Regions from separate parts of the Vibrio sp. R10-SG3-ISO3 genome, predicted to be linked through region 1. Evidence: predicted binding sites of a transcription regulator. Region 1 holds the regulator's gene; the other holds the start of a gene.
The links. Region 1 encodes MetJ, which represses methionine synthesis genes. Its sites were predicted from a motif close to TTAGACNTNTANANGTCTAA; they were not measured.
Positions count from the first base shown of each region.

Region 2: the regulator MetJ is predicted to act here: its motif matches at 2,951-2,970, upstream of metA (homoserine O-acetyltransferase MetA).

Region 1 is NZ_JCBDHE010000002.1:2,658-10,788, reverse strand. It holds gene AC6R1A_RS00115 (malic enzyme-like NAD(P)-binding protein) at 1-1,139, shown strand, start outside; gene metJ (met regulon transcriptional regulator MetJ) at 1,253-1,570, opposite strand; gene AC6R1A_RS00105 (O-succinylhomoserine (thiol)-lyase) at 1,830-2,996, shown strand; gene AC6R1A_RS00100 (bifunctional aspartate kinase/homoserine dehydrogenase II) at 2,996-5,410, shown strand; gene metF (methylenetetrahydrofolate reductase) at 5,636-6,526, shown strand; gene zapB (cell division protein ZapB) at 6,594-6,836, opposite strand; gene glpX (class II fructose-bisphosphatase) at 7,153-8,131, shown strand, end outside.
Region 2 is NZ_JCBDHE010000042.1:124,939-133,069, forward strand. It holds gene rlmF (23S rRNA (adenine(1618)-N(6))-methyltransferase RlmF) at 1-894, shown strand, start outside; gene pilW (type IV pilus biogenesis/stability protein PilW) at 1,076-1,792, opposite strand; gene metA (homoserine O-acetyltransferase MetA) at 1,987-2,928, opposite strand; gene AC6R1A_RS11835 (ATP-binding protein) at 3,111-3,506, shown strand; gene AC6R1A_RS11840 (DUF3859 domain-containing protein) at 3,476-3,913, shown strand; gene AC6R1A_RS11845 (ABC transporter permease) at 3,923-5,059, opposite strand; gene AC6R1A_RS11850 (ABC transporter permease) at 5,056-6,255, opposite strand; gene AC6R1A_RS11855 (HlyD family secretion protein) at 6,252-7,256, opposite strand; gene AC6R1A_RS11860 (TolC family protein) at 7,266-8,131, opposite strand, start outside.

The sequences.
Region 1 (8,131 bases):
CCTACAGCCCAGGCGTGGCCGAGCCGGTACGAGAGATCGCTCAAAACCCCGATAATGTCTATAAGTACACTGCAAAAGGCAATATGGTGGCAGTGATCTCCAACGGCACAGCGATTCTTGGCCTAGGTAATCTTGGCCCACTGGCATCAAAGCCCGTGATGGAAGGCAAAGCCCTGCTGTTTAAGCGCTTTGCAGGTTTGGACTCCATCGACATCGAAGTCAAACATCGCACCATCGATGAGTTTGTCGACACGGTCGCCAACATCGCGGATACCTTTGGCGGCATCAACTTAGAAGACATCAAAGCGCCAGACTGCTTTGAAATCGAAAAACAATTAATTGAGCGCTGTGATGTGCCAGTCTTCCATGATGACCAACACGGTACCGCCATTGTGACGGCTGCTGGCATGTTAAACGCCATTGAGCTGCAAGGTAAAAAACTGGAAGACGCCGTGATTGTCTGTCTGGGCGCCGGTGCGGCTGCCATCGCTTGTATGGAGCTGCTGATCAAGTGCGGCGCGATGCGCGAGAAAATTTACATGCTGGATCGCAAAGGTGTGATCCACACTCGACGTGATGATCTCAACGAATACAAACAACTGTTTGCCAACAACACCGACAAACGTACGCTGCAAGATGTCATCGAAGGCGCCGATCTGTTCCTTGGCGTTTCTGGTCCTAACCTGTTATCGCCAGATGATCTTAAATTGATGGCCGACAAACCCATCGTGTTTGCCTGCTCTAACCCAGATCCTGAGATCAAACCTGAGCTCGCTCATGATGTACGCAATGACCTCATTATGGGTACAGGTCGCAGTGACTACCCGAACCAAGTCAACAACGTACTTTGCTTCCCGTTTATTTTCCGTGGCGCACTGGATGTACGTGCTAGCGAGATCAACGATGAGATGAAGCTCGCTGCCGTAGCGGCGATCCGTCAACTGGCGAAGGAAGAGGTCCCTGCCAATGTTCTGACCGCCGCGGGTGTGGATTCACTCTCGTTTGGCCCAGACTACATTATTCCAAAACCGATGGACCCAAGACTACTCCCCCGCGTCGCCAAAGCGGTCGCGTTAGCCGCGGTAGAATCCGGGGTGGCACGCATTGAGCTGCCTGACCATTACATGGATATCGAGTAACCTTGACGCCCACTACCAGCCACGACCTTTGCCTCTGGCTGAGCAAAAACAACAAAGCCGCTGACGATGTCAGCGGCTTTTGCATTCAAATTCGGTGCAAAACAGGGCGAGCGTTAGTCGTCAAACGCCTCAAACTCAATCCCCATCTCCGTCATCAGCTTTTTCACTTCAGCGGGAATATCATCTGGACGGTCTTTACGCAAATCTTCATCCGTCGGTAATGGTTGACCTGTGTAAGCGTGCAAGAACGCTTCACACAACAACTCACTGTTGGTGGCATGACGCAGGTTGTTGATCTGGCGGCGCGTACGCTCGTCTGTTAATACCTTAAGGACTTTAAGTGGGATGGAGACCGTGATTTTTTTCACTTGCTCACTTTTCTTACCGTGTTCTGCGTATGGGCTAATGTATTCGCCATTCCAGTCTGCCATTGCGCACCTTTATATTTGCGTATGAGTGTTTAAACCACAATTTTAACGGTATTTATGGCTACAAGCAAAGACATATAGACGTCTAGAAGTGTTGACGTCTTAAAAAATGAGAAGTAAAGTGGTTGGCGATAGGAGTGAATCGGCCCAAACTGTGAGTGTGTCGCAGCACTACACCACATTGGGTGCCGGATACACCTGATAAGCAACAGGTATATCGCATTCCCTAAAACAAGTCACTACTGTTCGCAAGGAAAACGCTATGAGCACGCGCAAACCCGCCACCATCGCGGTACGTACTGGTATCGAGTCAGACACCCAACATCACGCTGTCGTTCCCCCTATTTATCTCTCGACCAATTATGGCTTTCCGGCGTTTGGTGAAGTGCCGAAATACGATTACACGCGTTCTGGTAACCCGAACCGTGGCCTGCTTGAAACGGCGCTGTATGAGTTAGAAGGTGGAGAAGGCGCTGTAGTGACCAATTGTGGCACCTCAGCGCTCAACCTTTGGGTCTCTGCGTTTGTCGGTCCAGATGATTTGATTGTCGCGCCACACGATTGCTACGGTGGCACCTATCGACTCTTCAATACCCGCGCGCAAAAGGGCGACTTCAACGTGTTGTTCGTCGACCAATCCGATGACGCAGCCTTGACCGCCGCCATCAACCAGAAACCCAAGCTTATCCTGTTGGAAACGCCATCAAATCCTTTGGTGCGTGTGGTGGATATCGAGAAAGTTTGCCAGCAAGCGAAACAAGTTGGCGCGCTGGTCGCGGTTGACAATACCTTCTTAACCCCGATTTTCCAGAAGCCACTCGAACTGGGTGCCGATTTCGTTATTCACTCAACCACCAAATACATCAACGGTCACTCCGATGTGATTGGCGGCGTGGTGATCACCAAAACCAAAGCGCACGCTGAAGAACTGGCTTGGTGGGGCAACTGCATTGGGGCCACCGGCACGCCGTTTGATAGCTACATGACGCTGCGTGGCATCCGCACGTTGGGCGCACGAATGAAGGTGCACGAACAAAGCTCGGCAAACATTCTCGACTTTCTGAAAACAGAGTCACTGGTTGGCCGCATCTATCACCCAAGCTTGCCGGATCACCCTGGTCATGACATCGCCAAGAAACAACAATCAGGCTTTGGTTCTATGCTCAGCTTCGAGTTCGCTGGCAGCTTTGAAGAACTGAAACAGTTTGTCGGTGAGCTGAAACTCTTCTCGCTTGCAGAATCGCTAGGCGGCGTAGAAAGCCTCATTTGTCACCCAGCGTCAATGACCCACCGTGCGATGGGCGAAGAGGCGTTGGCCGAGGCAGGTGTCTCTCAGCAACTGCTGCGTCTGTCTGTCGGTCTTGAAGATGCCGATGACCTGATTGACGATCTCAAGCAAGCCTTTAACTGTGTGAAGGAGTCCGCGTAATGACGACATCGCGTCAACTGCATAAATTTGGTGGTAGCAGCTTAGCGGATCCGGAGTGCTACCGCCGGGTAGTCACCATACTCAAAGAATACTCTGGCAGCGATGATCTGATCGTTGTCTCAGCGGCCGGTAAAACCACCAATCATTTGATTGAATTTACCGAAGCGCTCTATAAAGACGGCCGCCTTGCCCATGAAGCGTTGCAGTCGGTACGACAATTCCAAACAGGGCTTATCGAAGCCTTGATTGACAGTGACGACGAACAAGCGCACATGCTGGCGACGCTCAAAGACGAGTTCACCACCCTCGGTGAATTAAGCGCCCCGTTAAGCGAGGCGGAGCGAGCTGCGGTACTTGGCCACGGTGAAATGTGGTCCTCAAGATTGCTGGCCGCGCTATTGAATCAAGCGGGTTTACCTGCCATCGCGCAAGACTCTCGCACTTTCTTACGAGCAGAAACCGGCACGCAACCTGAAGTGGATCGTGGCCAATCCTACCCATTACTGAAAGAAATTTTGGCGCAACACTCACAGCGTCGTCTGGTGTTTACCGGCTTTATGGCGCAAAACCAAGCAGGCCAAACCGTGCTGCTTGGCCGAAACGGATCCGATTACTCTGCCACCGTGATTGGCGCGCTCGCAGAGGTCAGTCGCGTCACGATTTGGAGTGACGTTGCTGGCGTATACAGCGCAGACCCTCGCCTTGTCAGTGATGCTTGTCTTCTGCCCCTATTGCGACTGGATGAAGCAAGTGAACTGGCACGCCTTGCCGCCCCCGTGCTGCATAGCCGTACCTTGCAGCCTGTCGCTCAAAGTACGATGGACTTACACCTGCGCTGCAGTTACGACCCTGAATCTGGCTCTAGCCGCATTGAGCGCGTCCTCGCCTCTGGGCGTGGTGCCAAGATCATCTCCTCACTCAATGACGTGTTGTTGATTCAGTTAAACTTCGCCTATGGACATGATTTCAATCGCATGGAAAAAGAAGTGCTGAGCAGTTTGAAACGCGCCCAACTTGAACCTTTGACTTATGAAGTCCAAGCGGATAAGCACTCATTACGCCTTGCTTATACCTCGGAAATTGCAGGGGGCGCTTTAGGCTTCTTACAAGATTCCGCCATCGCAGCAGAAATTAAACTCAAGGAGGGCTACGCCCTTGTCGCTGCCGTAGGCGCTGGTGTCACCAACAACGCCAACCACTGTTACGGCTTTTACCAGAAGCTCAAGTCATCGCCTGTCGAGTTCATCTCTGAATCTCGTTCCGGTCTCAGCTTGGTGGCTGTCTTACGCCGCACCGAAACCGAACCACTCGTTAAGGCGATTCACAATCAACTTTTCCAAGCACAAAAACGAGTCGGCATCGCCCTATGCGGCAAAGGCAACATTGGCTCCAGTTGGTTAACCCTGTTTGCAGAACAAAAAGCAGAGCTAGAAAAGCGTCGTGGAATGAGTTTTGAGCTCGTGGCGGTGATCGACAGTCAAACCTATTGGTTTAATGACCAAGGCATCGAACCTAGCGCGGTCAGTGAGCATTTCGATGAAGAGTCTATCCCATATCAGCAAGGCGAGTGGATTCAGCGCCTCGGTGCGATTCAGGGCTATGACGATGTGGTCGTACTCGACGTGACGGCGAGCAAAGAGTTAGCTGAGCGCTACCTCGATATCGCTGAGCAAGGTATGCATCTTATCTCTGCTAATAAGGTTGCCGGCTCAGCCTCAAGTGCTTACTACCACCAAGTGCAAGATGCGTTTGCCAAAATAAACCGCCATTGGCTCTACAATGCCACCGTCGGTGCAGGCTTGCCGATAAACCACACTGTGCGCGATTTGCGTGAGAGTGGCGATGTCATTTATGCGGTCTCAGGGATTTTCTCTGGCACCCTCTCTTGGTTGTTCCAACAATATGATGGCAGCGTACCGTTTGCCGAGTTGGTCGATTTAGCGTGGCAGCAAGGCTTAACAGAGCCAGACCCTAGGCAAGATCTCGATGGCTCTGACGTAATGCGCAAGCTGGTCATCTTAGCCAGAGAAGCCGGTCTCGAGATTGAACCTGAATCGGTCAAAGTCGAGAGCTTAGTGCCCGATGAACTGGCCGAACTCTCACTGGATGACTTTCTCGATAACAGCCAACAGCTCAGCGAACAGCTAGCAGAAAGGCTAGAGAAAGCGCAACGTGAAGACAAAGTGCTACGCTACGTCGCCAGACTGGAAAAGAACGGTAAAGCTCGAGTGGGTGTCGAAGCACTCAGCAAAGAGCACGCCTTGGCCAACCTGTTACCATGCGACAACATCTTTGCGATTGAGAGCAAATGGTATAAGGACAACCCACTGGTCATTCGCGGACCGGGGGCGGGTCGAGAAGTGACCTCAGGCGCGATTCAATCAGACCTTAACTTGTTGTCCAGTTTTCTCTAGTTTCACAGGTTGCTTCGGCAACCTGTTTTCTTATTCGGGCGTCGTTCTGCGCGCACTTCAAATTCTCTCATTGTGAACTTGAAAAAAATTCATGGTGGGAGTGTTGACATTAAAACGTATTCAATACATCCTGTGGACATATAGACGTCTAAACGTCGATTTAATCAAATTGAATGTTGGGGCTGCAGTTACCTACGGATAGGGTCGCCACACGGAGAGAGAAAGATGGGATACACACACGCGAGTCATATTGACGCTTTAAACCAAAATATTGCCGAGCTATCGAACAACATCAATGTGTCATTCGAGTTCTTTCCTCCGAGCAGCGAAAAAATGGAAGAGACGCTGTGGAACTCGGTTCATCGCCTCAAAACCCTAAAGCCTAAATTTGTCTCTGTTACCTACGGCGCCAACTCCGGCGAGCGCGATCGCACTCACTCCATCATTAAAGAGATCAAAGCCGAGACCGGCCTAATTGCTGCCCCTCATCTCACTTGTATCGATGCCAGCCGTGACGAGCTCATTCAGATTGCTGACGATTACTGGAACAATGGTATTGAAAGCATCGTCGCACTGCGCGGTGATATTCCTCCTGGTGGTGGCAAACCGGATATGTACGCCTCCGATCTCGTGGAACTGCTTAAATCACGTCACGACTTTGATATCTCTGTTGCAGCCTTTCCCGAGGTACACCCTGAAGCAAAAAGTGCGCAGTCGGATCTGCTGAACCTCAAGCGCAAAGTCGATGCAGGCGCAAACCGCGCCATTACTCAGTTCTTTTTTGATGTAGAGAGCTACCTACGCTTTCGTGATCGCAGTGTTGCGGCTGGCATTGATGTCGAAATTGTTCCGGGCATCCTTCCTGTTTCCAACTTTAAACAAGCTTCACGTTTTGCCGCGCAGAATAACGTCAAAGTCCCTGGCTGGATGGCGAAACAATTTGAAGGGCTGGATGACGACCCAACCACTCGCCAATTGGTGGGTGCGAGCCAAGCCATCGACATGGTGCGTATCCTAAGTCGTGAAGGTGTGAAAGATTTCCACTTCTACACTCTCAACCGCGCCGAAATGACCTACGCACTTTGCCACACTTTGGGCGTGCGCCCTCAGGTCTAATCTGACAGATACCAAAGCAAAAAGGGTTGGCGCTGTGCCAACCCTTTTTAGTCTACAGAAACGATGATTACTCAACGTCTTCCATCTTACCTAGCAAGCTGCGGATGCGCTCTTGCCATGCTGTGTGTTCTTGCTGCATCTGCTGATTTTGCGCGACCAACTCTTCACGGCTTGTACGCAGCTCGTTCGCTTCATTTGCTAGCTTCTGCTTTTCTTCTTTAAGCTCTTCCACTTCCATTTGAAGCAGAGTGATAGTATCAACCGCGGTTTGGATTTTTGCTTCTAGTTTTTCTAGTACTTCAAAAGACATCGTTGCCTACCTTTTTAATCATTCTCTGGATGGTTGGGTCATACGACATGACAAACCCATTTACCTTCCATTCTACTCAGCCAAGCCGCTTTAAACACGCCCTATATTTGCAAATCTGCGTCATTCGATTAAAAAAACAACGCAATTTGACTCAGAGTTTACAAGACCAGAAGAATGAATAGTTCCGCCCGTTTTCCTGCCCCTGGTTTGATCCAGTTCAACCCTGCTGAACCAAAAAGGCAAACGTTTCCCTAGTGATGTGCTAAAATCGCGGCGATTTAATTTTGTTCAGTTTTTCCTACCAGTTGGAGTCATCATGAAACGCGATTTAGCAATGGCATTCTCTAGAATTACCGAAGGCGCAGCCCTAGCGGGTTATAAATGGCTTGGCCGTGGCGATAAGAACGCCGCCGACGGTGCCGCTGTCGAAGTGATGCGTACCCTGCTTAATAAAACAGAAATCGAAGGTGAGATTGTCATTGGTGAAGGCGAGATCGATGATGCGCCTATGCTGTATATCGGTGAAAAAGTAGGGACAGGTGGTGATTGTGTCGATATCGCGGTTGACCCAATTGAAGGGACCCGCATGACAGCCATGGGCCAGTCCAATGCGCTGGCTGTTCTGGCCGCAGGTGAAAAAGGCAGCTTCTTAAAAGCCCCAGATATGTACATGGAAAAACTGGTTGTGGGGCCAGGCGCAAAAGGCTGTATCGACCTCAATAAACCACTCAAAGAGAACCTTATTAACGTCGCTGAAGCGCTCAACAAGCCGCTCGATCGACTTGTGGTGATCACCTTAGCAAAACCGCGTCACGATAAGGTGATTGCTGAGATGCAAGCAATGGGGGTACGCGTTTTTGCCGTACCTGATGGTGACGTGGCCGCCTCCATTCTTACCTGCCTGCCTGACAGTGAAGTCGACATGATGTACTGCATTGGCGGCGCACCAGAAGGTGTGGTGTCTGCCGCTGTGATCCGTGCACTCGATGGTGATATGCATGGCCGTTTGCTACCTAGACATGAAGTTAAAGGTGATAGCGAAGAAAACCGCATCTACGGCGCTGCTGAGCTAAAACGTTGCGAAGAAATGGGCGTGACAGCCAATGTTGTGCTGACTATGGAAGAGATGGCTCGCAGCGATAACGTCGTCTTTTCTGCCACTGGCATCACCAAAGGTGACCTGCTTGAGGGCATTACCCGCCAAGGTAACATCGCCACCACAGAAACCTTACTGATCCGTGGACGCTGCCGCACCATTCGTCGCATTAAATCGACACACTACCTAGAACGCAAAG
Region 2 (8,131 bases), on a different contig from region 1:
ATTACCACCCCAGCCGGTGACAAGAGCATTCCATTTTCTGACCCTATCGCAGTGAAGCTGCTCAATAAAGCCTTGTTGGCGCATCACTACCAAGTTAGTGAGTGGGATATTCCTAAAGGGTATCTCTGCCCGCCTATTCCAGGGCGTGCTGACTACATCCATCGTCTTGCTGAGCTGCTTGAGGCGGATGTGCCTGAGGCGAAACACGCGAGCGTGCATGCGTTAGACATCGGCGTTGGCGCCAACTGCATCTATCCAATCATTGGCGCGGTGGATTATGGCTGGCACTACGTTGGCAGTGATGTGGACGAGGTTTCAGTGGACAATGCCAATCAGATCGCGAGCGCCAATGGGGTGTTGAAAGGCAAAATTGAAAGCCGATTGCAGCGTAACTCTCGGTTTGTGTTTAAACACATTATCGCCAAAGGCGAGCGTTATGCGCTGACGACCTGCAATCCGCCGTTTCATAAATCCCTTGAAGAGGCGCAGCAAGGCAGCGAGAAAAAACTGGCTAATTTAAGTCGCAATAGGACGAAAAAAGGCAGCAACAAGGCCGCCGCCGCCAATGCACCACGACACAAAACGCAGCAAGGTTCGCCTATACTTAATTTTGGTGGGCAGAAAGCGGAACTGTGGTGTCCGGGTGGTGAAGCCGCGTTTGTGAAAAAGATGGCGTTTGAAAGTCGAGATGTGGCATCGCAAGTCCTTTGGTTCTCCACCTTGATCTCAAAGAAAGAGAATGTCCGTTGGCTGCGTAAAAATCTTGAAAAAGCCGGAGCGCTGGAAGTGCGCGTGGTTGAGATGAGCCAAGGGCAGAAAGTGAGCCGTTTTATGGCTTGGACGTTTCATGATAAAGCCAAGCGCGCCACTTGGTTTGATACCAAACCCCGTTAACCACTGATACCAATAGATGAGGAGGGCATATGGAGTTTGAGATTTATATGCCCTGTGAGCCCAGCTGGATTTGCGATAGCTTTCTTGCGCTGTTCGCGTTGCTGCTGTTGTGGGGACTGGGTTATTTTGTGCTGATCTTGTATCGAGAATACAAAAAAATTCACAAACGAAAATGATCAGTTTATCCGTTCGAGAGCGCTTCTAACTGCTTACGATACTTCTCTTCTAACGCGCTGTTCCCGGCGCGCTCTTCCAACTCGATCAGTAGGGCCAATGAGGCTTGTTGCACGCCAAACTGCTGGTGGAAGTTCATCAAGCGTATTCGCGCTGATGTGTATTCACCTTGCTCTATTTCAAGTTTAGTCAGGCGCAGCAGCGAGGTGACACGGCGCGGGTCGTGATCCAATGTGCGTTTGAAATAACCCATGGCTTGTTCGGGTTTGCCCGCTTTCAATGCACAGAGTGCCGCATTTTCATAGCTGGCGGAAATCAGGTAGTAGTAGGGCTGCTCAATGGCTCGATTAAACAGTTGATCAGCCTGAGGATAGCGTTCTTGTTTGCATAAAAACGTGCCGTAGTTGTTCATTACATTACCGTTTCTCGGGTGCTGTCTCAGCGCCGTTTTATACAGTTTTTCAGCGTCCGCTTCTTCACCGACTTGCTCGAAATAGTGCGCCATCGCCAATTGTGCTCGGTAATAACTTTTATCGTGCTGAAGGGCTTTTTCCAGATTTTCGCGGGCTTTAACCATATCACCCTGCTGTAAGTAACCCATGCCAAGGGCTAAGCGCGCATCGGCTTTTTCTCGTGGGTTGGCATTGAGCTCAGGCTCAGCGTTATTGTCCACCGTGACACAGGCAGAGAGAAGTAACACCAAAGGAAGGAGAAGGGTACGCATATTCGTTCAACTTTTGTGGTTCAGTAACAGATAACAAGCTTGTGCTTTTTTATACCTGATCCCATCTGGTGTTTGCGCCGATGAGTGAGACTCTGCGAGGGGTTTATCAGTTTCTTAGTGTGGGCGGAAAAAGAATGCGAGCGAGGGCGCGCTTGCGCCCTCGTATTCGGTGACAGGGTGTTGCCCTAGACGCGTTAATCGTCTTTGGTGAAGTTGGCTTCGCTGAAGTGATCCAAATCGTATGGCGTTTGCTGGTAGACGCAGTAGTTCAACCAGTTGGCAAATAGCAGGTGTCCATGACTGCGCCAACTTGCGCACGGTTTGTTGTCAGGATTGTTGTTGGGGTAGTAGTTGACCGGAATCGCCGGTTCCATTCCCTCACTCAGATCGCGGATGTACTCATTGTGCAGGGTGTGTGAGTCATACTCTGGATGGCCCGTCACAAACACATTGCGCTTATCTTTGGTAGCCGCCAAGTAAACGCCAGCCACGTCTGAGGTGGCCAAGATGTCGAGATCCGTATGCTCGGCGAGATACTCCGGTGAGAAATCAGCGTAGCGAGAATGCGGTGCTAAAAAGGTGTCGTCAAAACCACGCAGAATGGGGTGAAACTCATGATGAATTTGATGTTGATACACACCGGAGAGCTTCTCTTTGCGAGTGCGCTTAGGCAAATTGTAGAGCAGCTTTAATCCTGCCTGTGCGGCCCAGCAGACGTATAAGGTCGAGGTGACGTGCTCTTTCGCCCAGTTCATGATGGTTTTGAGGTGGTCCCAATAAATCACGTCTTCAAACTGGACCAGACCGAGCGGCGCACCGGTGATGATCAAACCATCGAAATTGCGTTTTTTGATCATCTCAAATTGTCGGTAAAAGTTGTCTAGGTGCTCGGTTGGCGTATTTTTACTCGGGCGATCATCAATGCGCAGCAGTTCAATATCGACCTGCAATGGGCTATTGGACAAGAGGCGTAAAAATTGCGTCTCTGTCTCAATTTTTTTTGGCATAAGATTGAGGATCAACACCTTAAGTGGACGAATTTCCTGCGTAGAGGCACGCGATTCGCTCATGATGAAGATATTTTCCTGACGCAGTACATCAGTGGCAGGCAATTGATCGGGGATCTTAATCGGCACAGCTTTCTCCCTAAGCTCTGTTATGGACGTCTATACATCTAAACTTACCCGAATCAGTATGAGATGTCGATAGCATTTTTAGGCCAAATTGGTTTACTATCTGCGCCTCGAACTTGGTGAGACTATGTCGGCGCAGCCACAGACAAATCAGCGGACATCGGCCGCAAGGGAGTAATAGAGCGGTGAAATTGACCTTAATTCGTGGTCTGCCAGGTTCTGGCAAAAGCACCCTAGCGAAAACACTGCCAGCGGTGCACCTTGAAGCGGATATGTATTTTATCGCTGACGATGGCGTTTACCGCTATGACAAAGCGAAAATTTCCGATGCGCACGAGTGGTGCAGAGCTGAGGTCAAACGTGCGCTGACCAACAAGCAGGACGTGGTTGTCTCCAATACTTTTGTCCAGCGCTGGGAAATCGCGCCGTACTACCGCCTCGCCAAGCAATTTGGCGCTGAGTTTGTGGTGATGGAGTGCACTGGGCAATTTCAAAATATCCACGGCGTTGAGCGCAGTACAATCGAACACATGAAAAAACGGTGGCAGACATGGCAAAGCGATCGCCCGTTGTTGAAATGACCTCTTACGGTATTTACGACCAATGGGACTCCAAATCAAAACATCTTCCTAAAATACAAGCGTTTACCACTAAGGTTCCGGCTGACGAGGACGTCGAGTTTGGCTTTATCGTCAACATCAAAAAAGCCAAAGGTGCGCTGATTGAGTTTTGTATCGATCATCCCGGTATCTTAGGCAAAAAAGGCCAGACGTTAGCGCCTTTCACCGGCGAGTTGCACGTGGGCAGCAACGATTGGGATTTCTACTTGGGCGATACAATTCAACTGCTTCATCCAGACGGCGGTTTAGAGTCGAATTTGGGGCGTTGGCACATGAGCATCGAGATGGACGGACGCGTGATTGCACAAAAGACCTTCGATGTGTTTGGCCGGGATGAAAATGAGTTTTGGCGCCGCCGAGGTTTTTAAACGCGGCGCTCAAACGTTATCGCGGCGATGTTCACGCAATGCGCGCCAAGCCATGAGGCTCCAACCCAGTGCTTGCACCCACAGCAGTGTGTATTGCGCCGCGACTTGATGCCATTCTCCCCCCATCTGATTTAAGCGCAAGAATGCTTGGATGGCGGGCGTACTAGGAAAAAGCTGCGATAACCAAACGATGCCATCGGGAATCGCTTCGAGTGGCCAGATAAACCCCGCACTAAAAATCAGCGGCATTGAACTGATTAATACCACTAATGTCACCAACTCTCGTCTTGGTACTACCGTACCTAGCCAGATGCCTATCGCGCAGGATGCCAATAAGAAAGGCAGCAATAGAGTGACAAGCTCGGCAAGGTTTGCCAACTGCGCGACGCCGTGCAAGCGAAAACTCGGCCCGAAGTAATAGCCGCTTAGTACCAAGTAAATACTCGTCAGCAGCACCATTCGCCCCCCCATCAAGGCGAGAGGGCTGACGTTAGACCAATAGCCACGACCATGCTTTTGTGTGCCTTGCATCAACCCCGCTGCCATCGCCAGCGTTTGCTGCAAAATCAGCACAAACACCGCAGGCACCACATAATCGACATAGCCCATTTGCGGGTTAAAAGTGGGTTTGAGGCTGAGCTTGGTGGGCGCGAAGTGATTGGCCGCTGCGCTCAGTGGCTCACCATCAACAAGCAATTTCGCCACTGTGGTTTGCGCCGCTAGCGTGCCACCCGCTTGCCCCAAGCCTTCGACAATGGTGCCGTAGACCAAAAAGTAAGAGGCATCCCCCGCGTAAGCCAAGGTCGGGCTTTTACCTAACATCAGATCTTTATAGAAATGCTCTGGGATCACCAAAATGCCGCTAATATCGCCGCTTAAAAAGGCCACTTTGGCCGCTTCTATGCTTGAGTCACGCCGCACGATGTGCACTTGGGGTGTCGCATCTACCATGCGCTCTAGCTGATAGCTGGTTTGGCTTTTGTCCAAGTTCACCACGCTGATGACTTGCTCGCGTGGGGTTTGGTAAGAGTAGGGCATCGGGTAGAGAAACGAGTAAAACACGACGCCACCAAACACCGTGAGAAGTACCACAGGATTATGCAGCAGCGCCTTTAGCTCCGCTTTCAGCAGTGCGGTAAACGTCATGATTGGTGCTCCTTAAGTTCCGCGCGCGCGTGCCTTTTTGTGTCATTTGCAGCGTTAATAGCACTGTTGAGGTGCTTGCGAGCGAGAAGAAGACACAGCAGCGCTGGTAGCAGATAGCCAAGCAGTGGAGTCAGATGCATCAGTGTGGTGAGCGCCGATGCGCCATAGCTGACTTGGCCCACCTGCGCTTCAATATAGTGACTGATGGGCAAGAGTGAACGCCAAGCTTGGGCGAGCGGCGACATGTCAGAGACCGGGAAAGTGATACCCATAAAGGCAAAACTTGGCGCTGTAAACGCGCCGGCAAAGCTCATCGCTCTCGCGGGATCTAAGGTCAAAAAGAAGAACACACTGCCCATGGCCATACACGCGAGTATGGTCGGCACTTGCGCGGCGAACAACACCCAAAGGTTGCCTTGCATCGGCCACTGTAAGCCCGAATTAAACCAGACTAAAAACGCCACGCCTTGCAGCCAAAATAGTGGAAAGTAGGGCAGTAAAGTGCGACACAGTGCCACGCCCGGCGAAGGCGCTAACCAACGCACTAGGCCATGATCGCGTTGATTGGCGGCCAGCACTAAGAGCGTGCTAACGACAATGACGATTTGCCACAGCGCTGGGATGATCGCGCTGACTAAAAACTGGGCGTAATTGGAATTCTTATTGAACAGCGGAGTGACCTGGGTCGAGACGGGCACAGCGTTGCCCATCGCAGAGAGTAGGGTTGTATTGCCACCGGCGAGACCTTCGAACGTGGCTAACTGCGCATTGAATGTCCCATGCGCTTGGACAAACGCGGCGTTCATCAGTTTGCCAATCAAGATCGCTTGGCTGTTGTAAAACACACTGACTTGCGGGGCGAGCTGTTTAATCGCCTCTTGTTCGAAACGGTTCGGGATCACGGCGTAGGCGTAGATCTCCCCCTGTACCAGTGCCGCTTTCGCCTCACTGGGGCTTTGAAAATGACGCGTCACTTGCATGGTTGAGGTGGCGTCATAGTCGCGTTCAAGTGTGTAAGAGAGCGCACTCTTATCCAGATTAACCACACCAATAGGCAGATCGCGCGCGATGCCTTGGGAAAATATCGACCAGATACACCAAGCGAGTGCGATGGGAATCCAGGTCAAGCTAGCGAGGAGCCACCGATCACGCGTCATGGTCGCCCACTGCTGCGCTATGGCTTGGCGTATCATCATTGCGCGCCTTGCTCGATTGGTGAAGGGGCAATTTCCACGGCGAGACTCATGCCCATCCTCAAGCCTTGTACGGGCTCGCTTGGTCTGGCTTCGACTTCAAAGGTACGTAAATCAAACCCTTGGCTGGCATCGGTTGAGCGCCAAGTGGCAAAATCGCCCATGACCGCGACATGGCTCACGGTGAAGGTTATCTCTTTATCCAACGCAGGAACGTAAGCGTTAAATTGTGTGCCTTTGCTAAAGTAGCGCAGGTAATCTTCACGAACGTTAAACACGGCCCACATATCTTCGGTATCAAGCACAGTGACAACGGGAAAGCCTTGCGGCGCTAACTCGCCGCTTTGCAGCAGCACCTGCGAAACCTCGCCGTCAAACCAACTGTGAATTTGGGTATCTTGCGCGTAGGCTTCTACTTCGGCAACCGCACCAGCGGCCATGCGGGCTTTCTCTGCGGCGGCGACTTTGGTCTCGCTGCGCGCACCTTCTTGCGCCATTTGATACATCTGGTAGGCGGCACTTTCCGTGTATTTTGCCGCATCCCATTGGGTTTTGGCTTCGTCGCGTTTTTGCTCTGCCACCACACCATCATTAAATAGGTTGTTGACTCGAAGATAGGTTTTTTCCATCAGATCGGCGGCGGCTTGCGCTTTGAGCCATTGATCTTTTGCGGCTTGGATTTGTTGCGCACGCGCGCCTTTTTCCGCTTCTTGAGCCAGTGCATCGGCGGCTTTTTCTCCGGCCTTAGCTTGCTCTAATTTTGCCGCGATTTCAGGGCTGTGCAGGGTGAAAATGAGTTGCCCTTTAGTGACATTGTCACCTTTGCGCACCAGCACTTGATCGATACGCCCTGGTACTTTCGACGAAATGCTGTATTGCTGCGCTTCAATCTGACCTTGCAAGCGAACTGGCTGAGGCTGATAGGCGTCGTAAACGCTGTAGCCGACCCAAGATGTCAGAGCGATTGCAGCTGCGGTAAGCAGGTAAGGTTTGGCTTGGTTCATCTTTGATCCTTAACGATTCGACAACGGGATGGCGTTATATTGATACTGTTTAAAACTGTCCATTTCACTCGACAGAGCCAACAACTTGGACAGTGACACAAGGTATTGAAAACTGGCGGCGGCTTTTTGTGTTTCAACACTGGCGACATAGAGCTGGGCATCGACGACATCGGTTGACGTCGAAAGCCCTTGCGAAAAGGCTTTTTCGCGCAGTTTGAGATTCTCCTGCGCCAGTGACAAGCTTGAATCGAGCCCTTGGACCTCTTCTCGCGCTTGCTGCGCTTCTAAATAGGTCTTCTGGACCAGAACGGAGAGATCTTGTTTCGCCTGCGCTTTGAGATATTTAACCTGAGACACCGCACTGTGCGCCGCTTTGACCTGCTCTGAGCGGCCGGAGGTGTCAATCAGAGGCACATTGACACCAACGCCCACGAGCCACTCGGGTTTCAGCTGACTTGCGAGGGAATCATCCTCATACAAGCTGTAGTCGCCATAGAGGTACACTTCTGGGTAGTAACGGCCTTTTTCCGCTTTGATCAGGCTGTTGGCTTGCTTCTCTTTGGCGTCAAGCAGAGCGAGGCCTGGGTAGGTGGCTAACGTGCGGTCGATAAACAGATCCAGTGGCGGCAGGCTTGGATTTATAAACAAGTGGTCTGAGGGCTCGACGCCGTCGGTTTGGTTGAGAATTTTCGTCAGCGCCGCTTGGGCGATATCGAGATCCTTTTGCGCCTTCTTGCGCTCAATCACGGCTTTGTCCAACGCGGATTCCGCTTGCAGCCTTTCGACGCGGGCGATTTGCCCTTGTTGTTCGAGCTTGAGTGCGTTGTCTCTGTGTTTGGTTAGCCCAGCTTCCACCAGTTGTCGGGTGTGCAGTA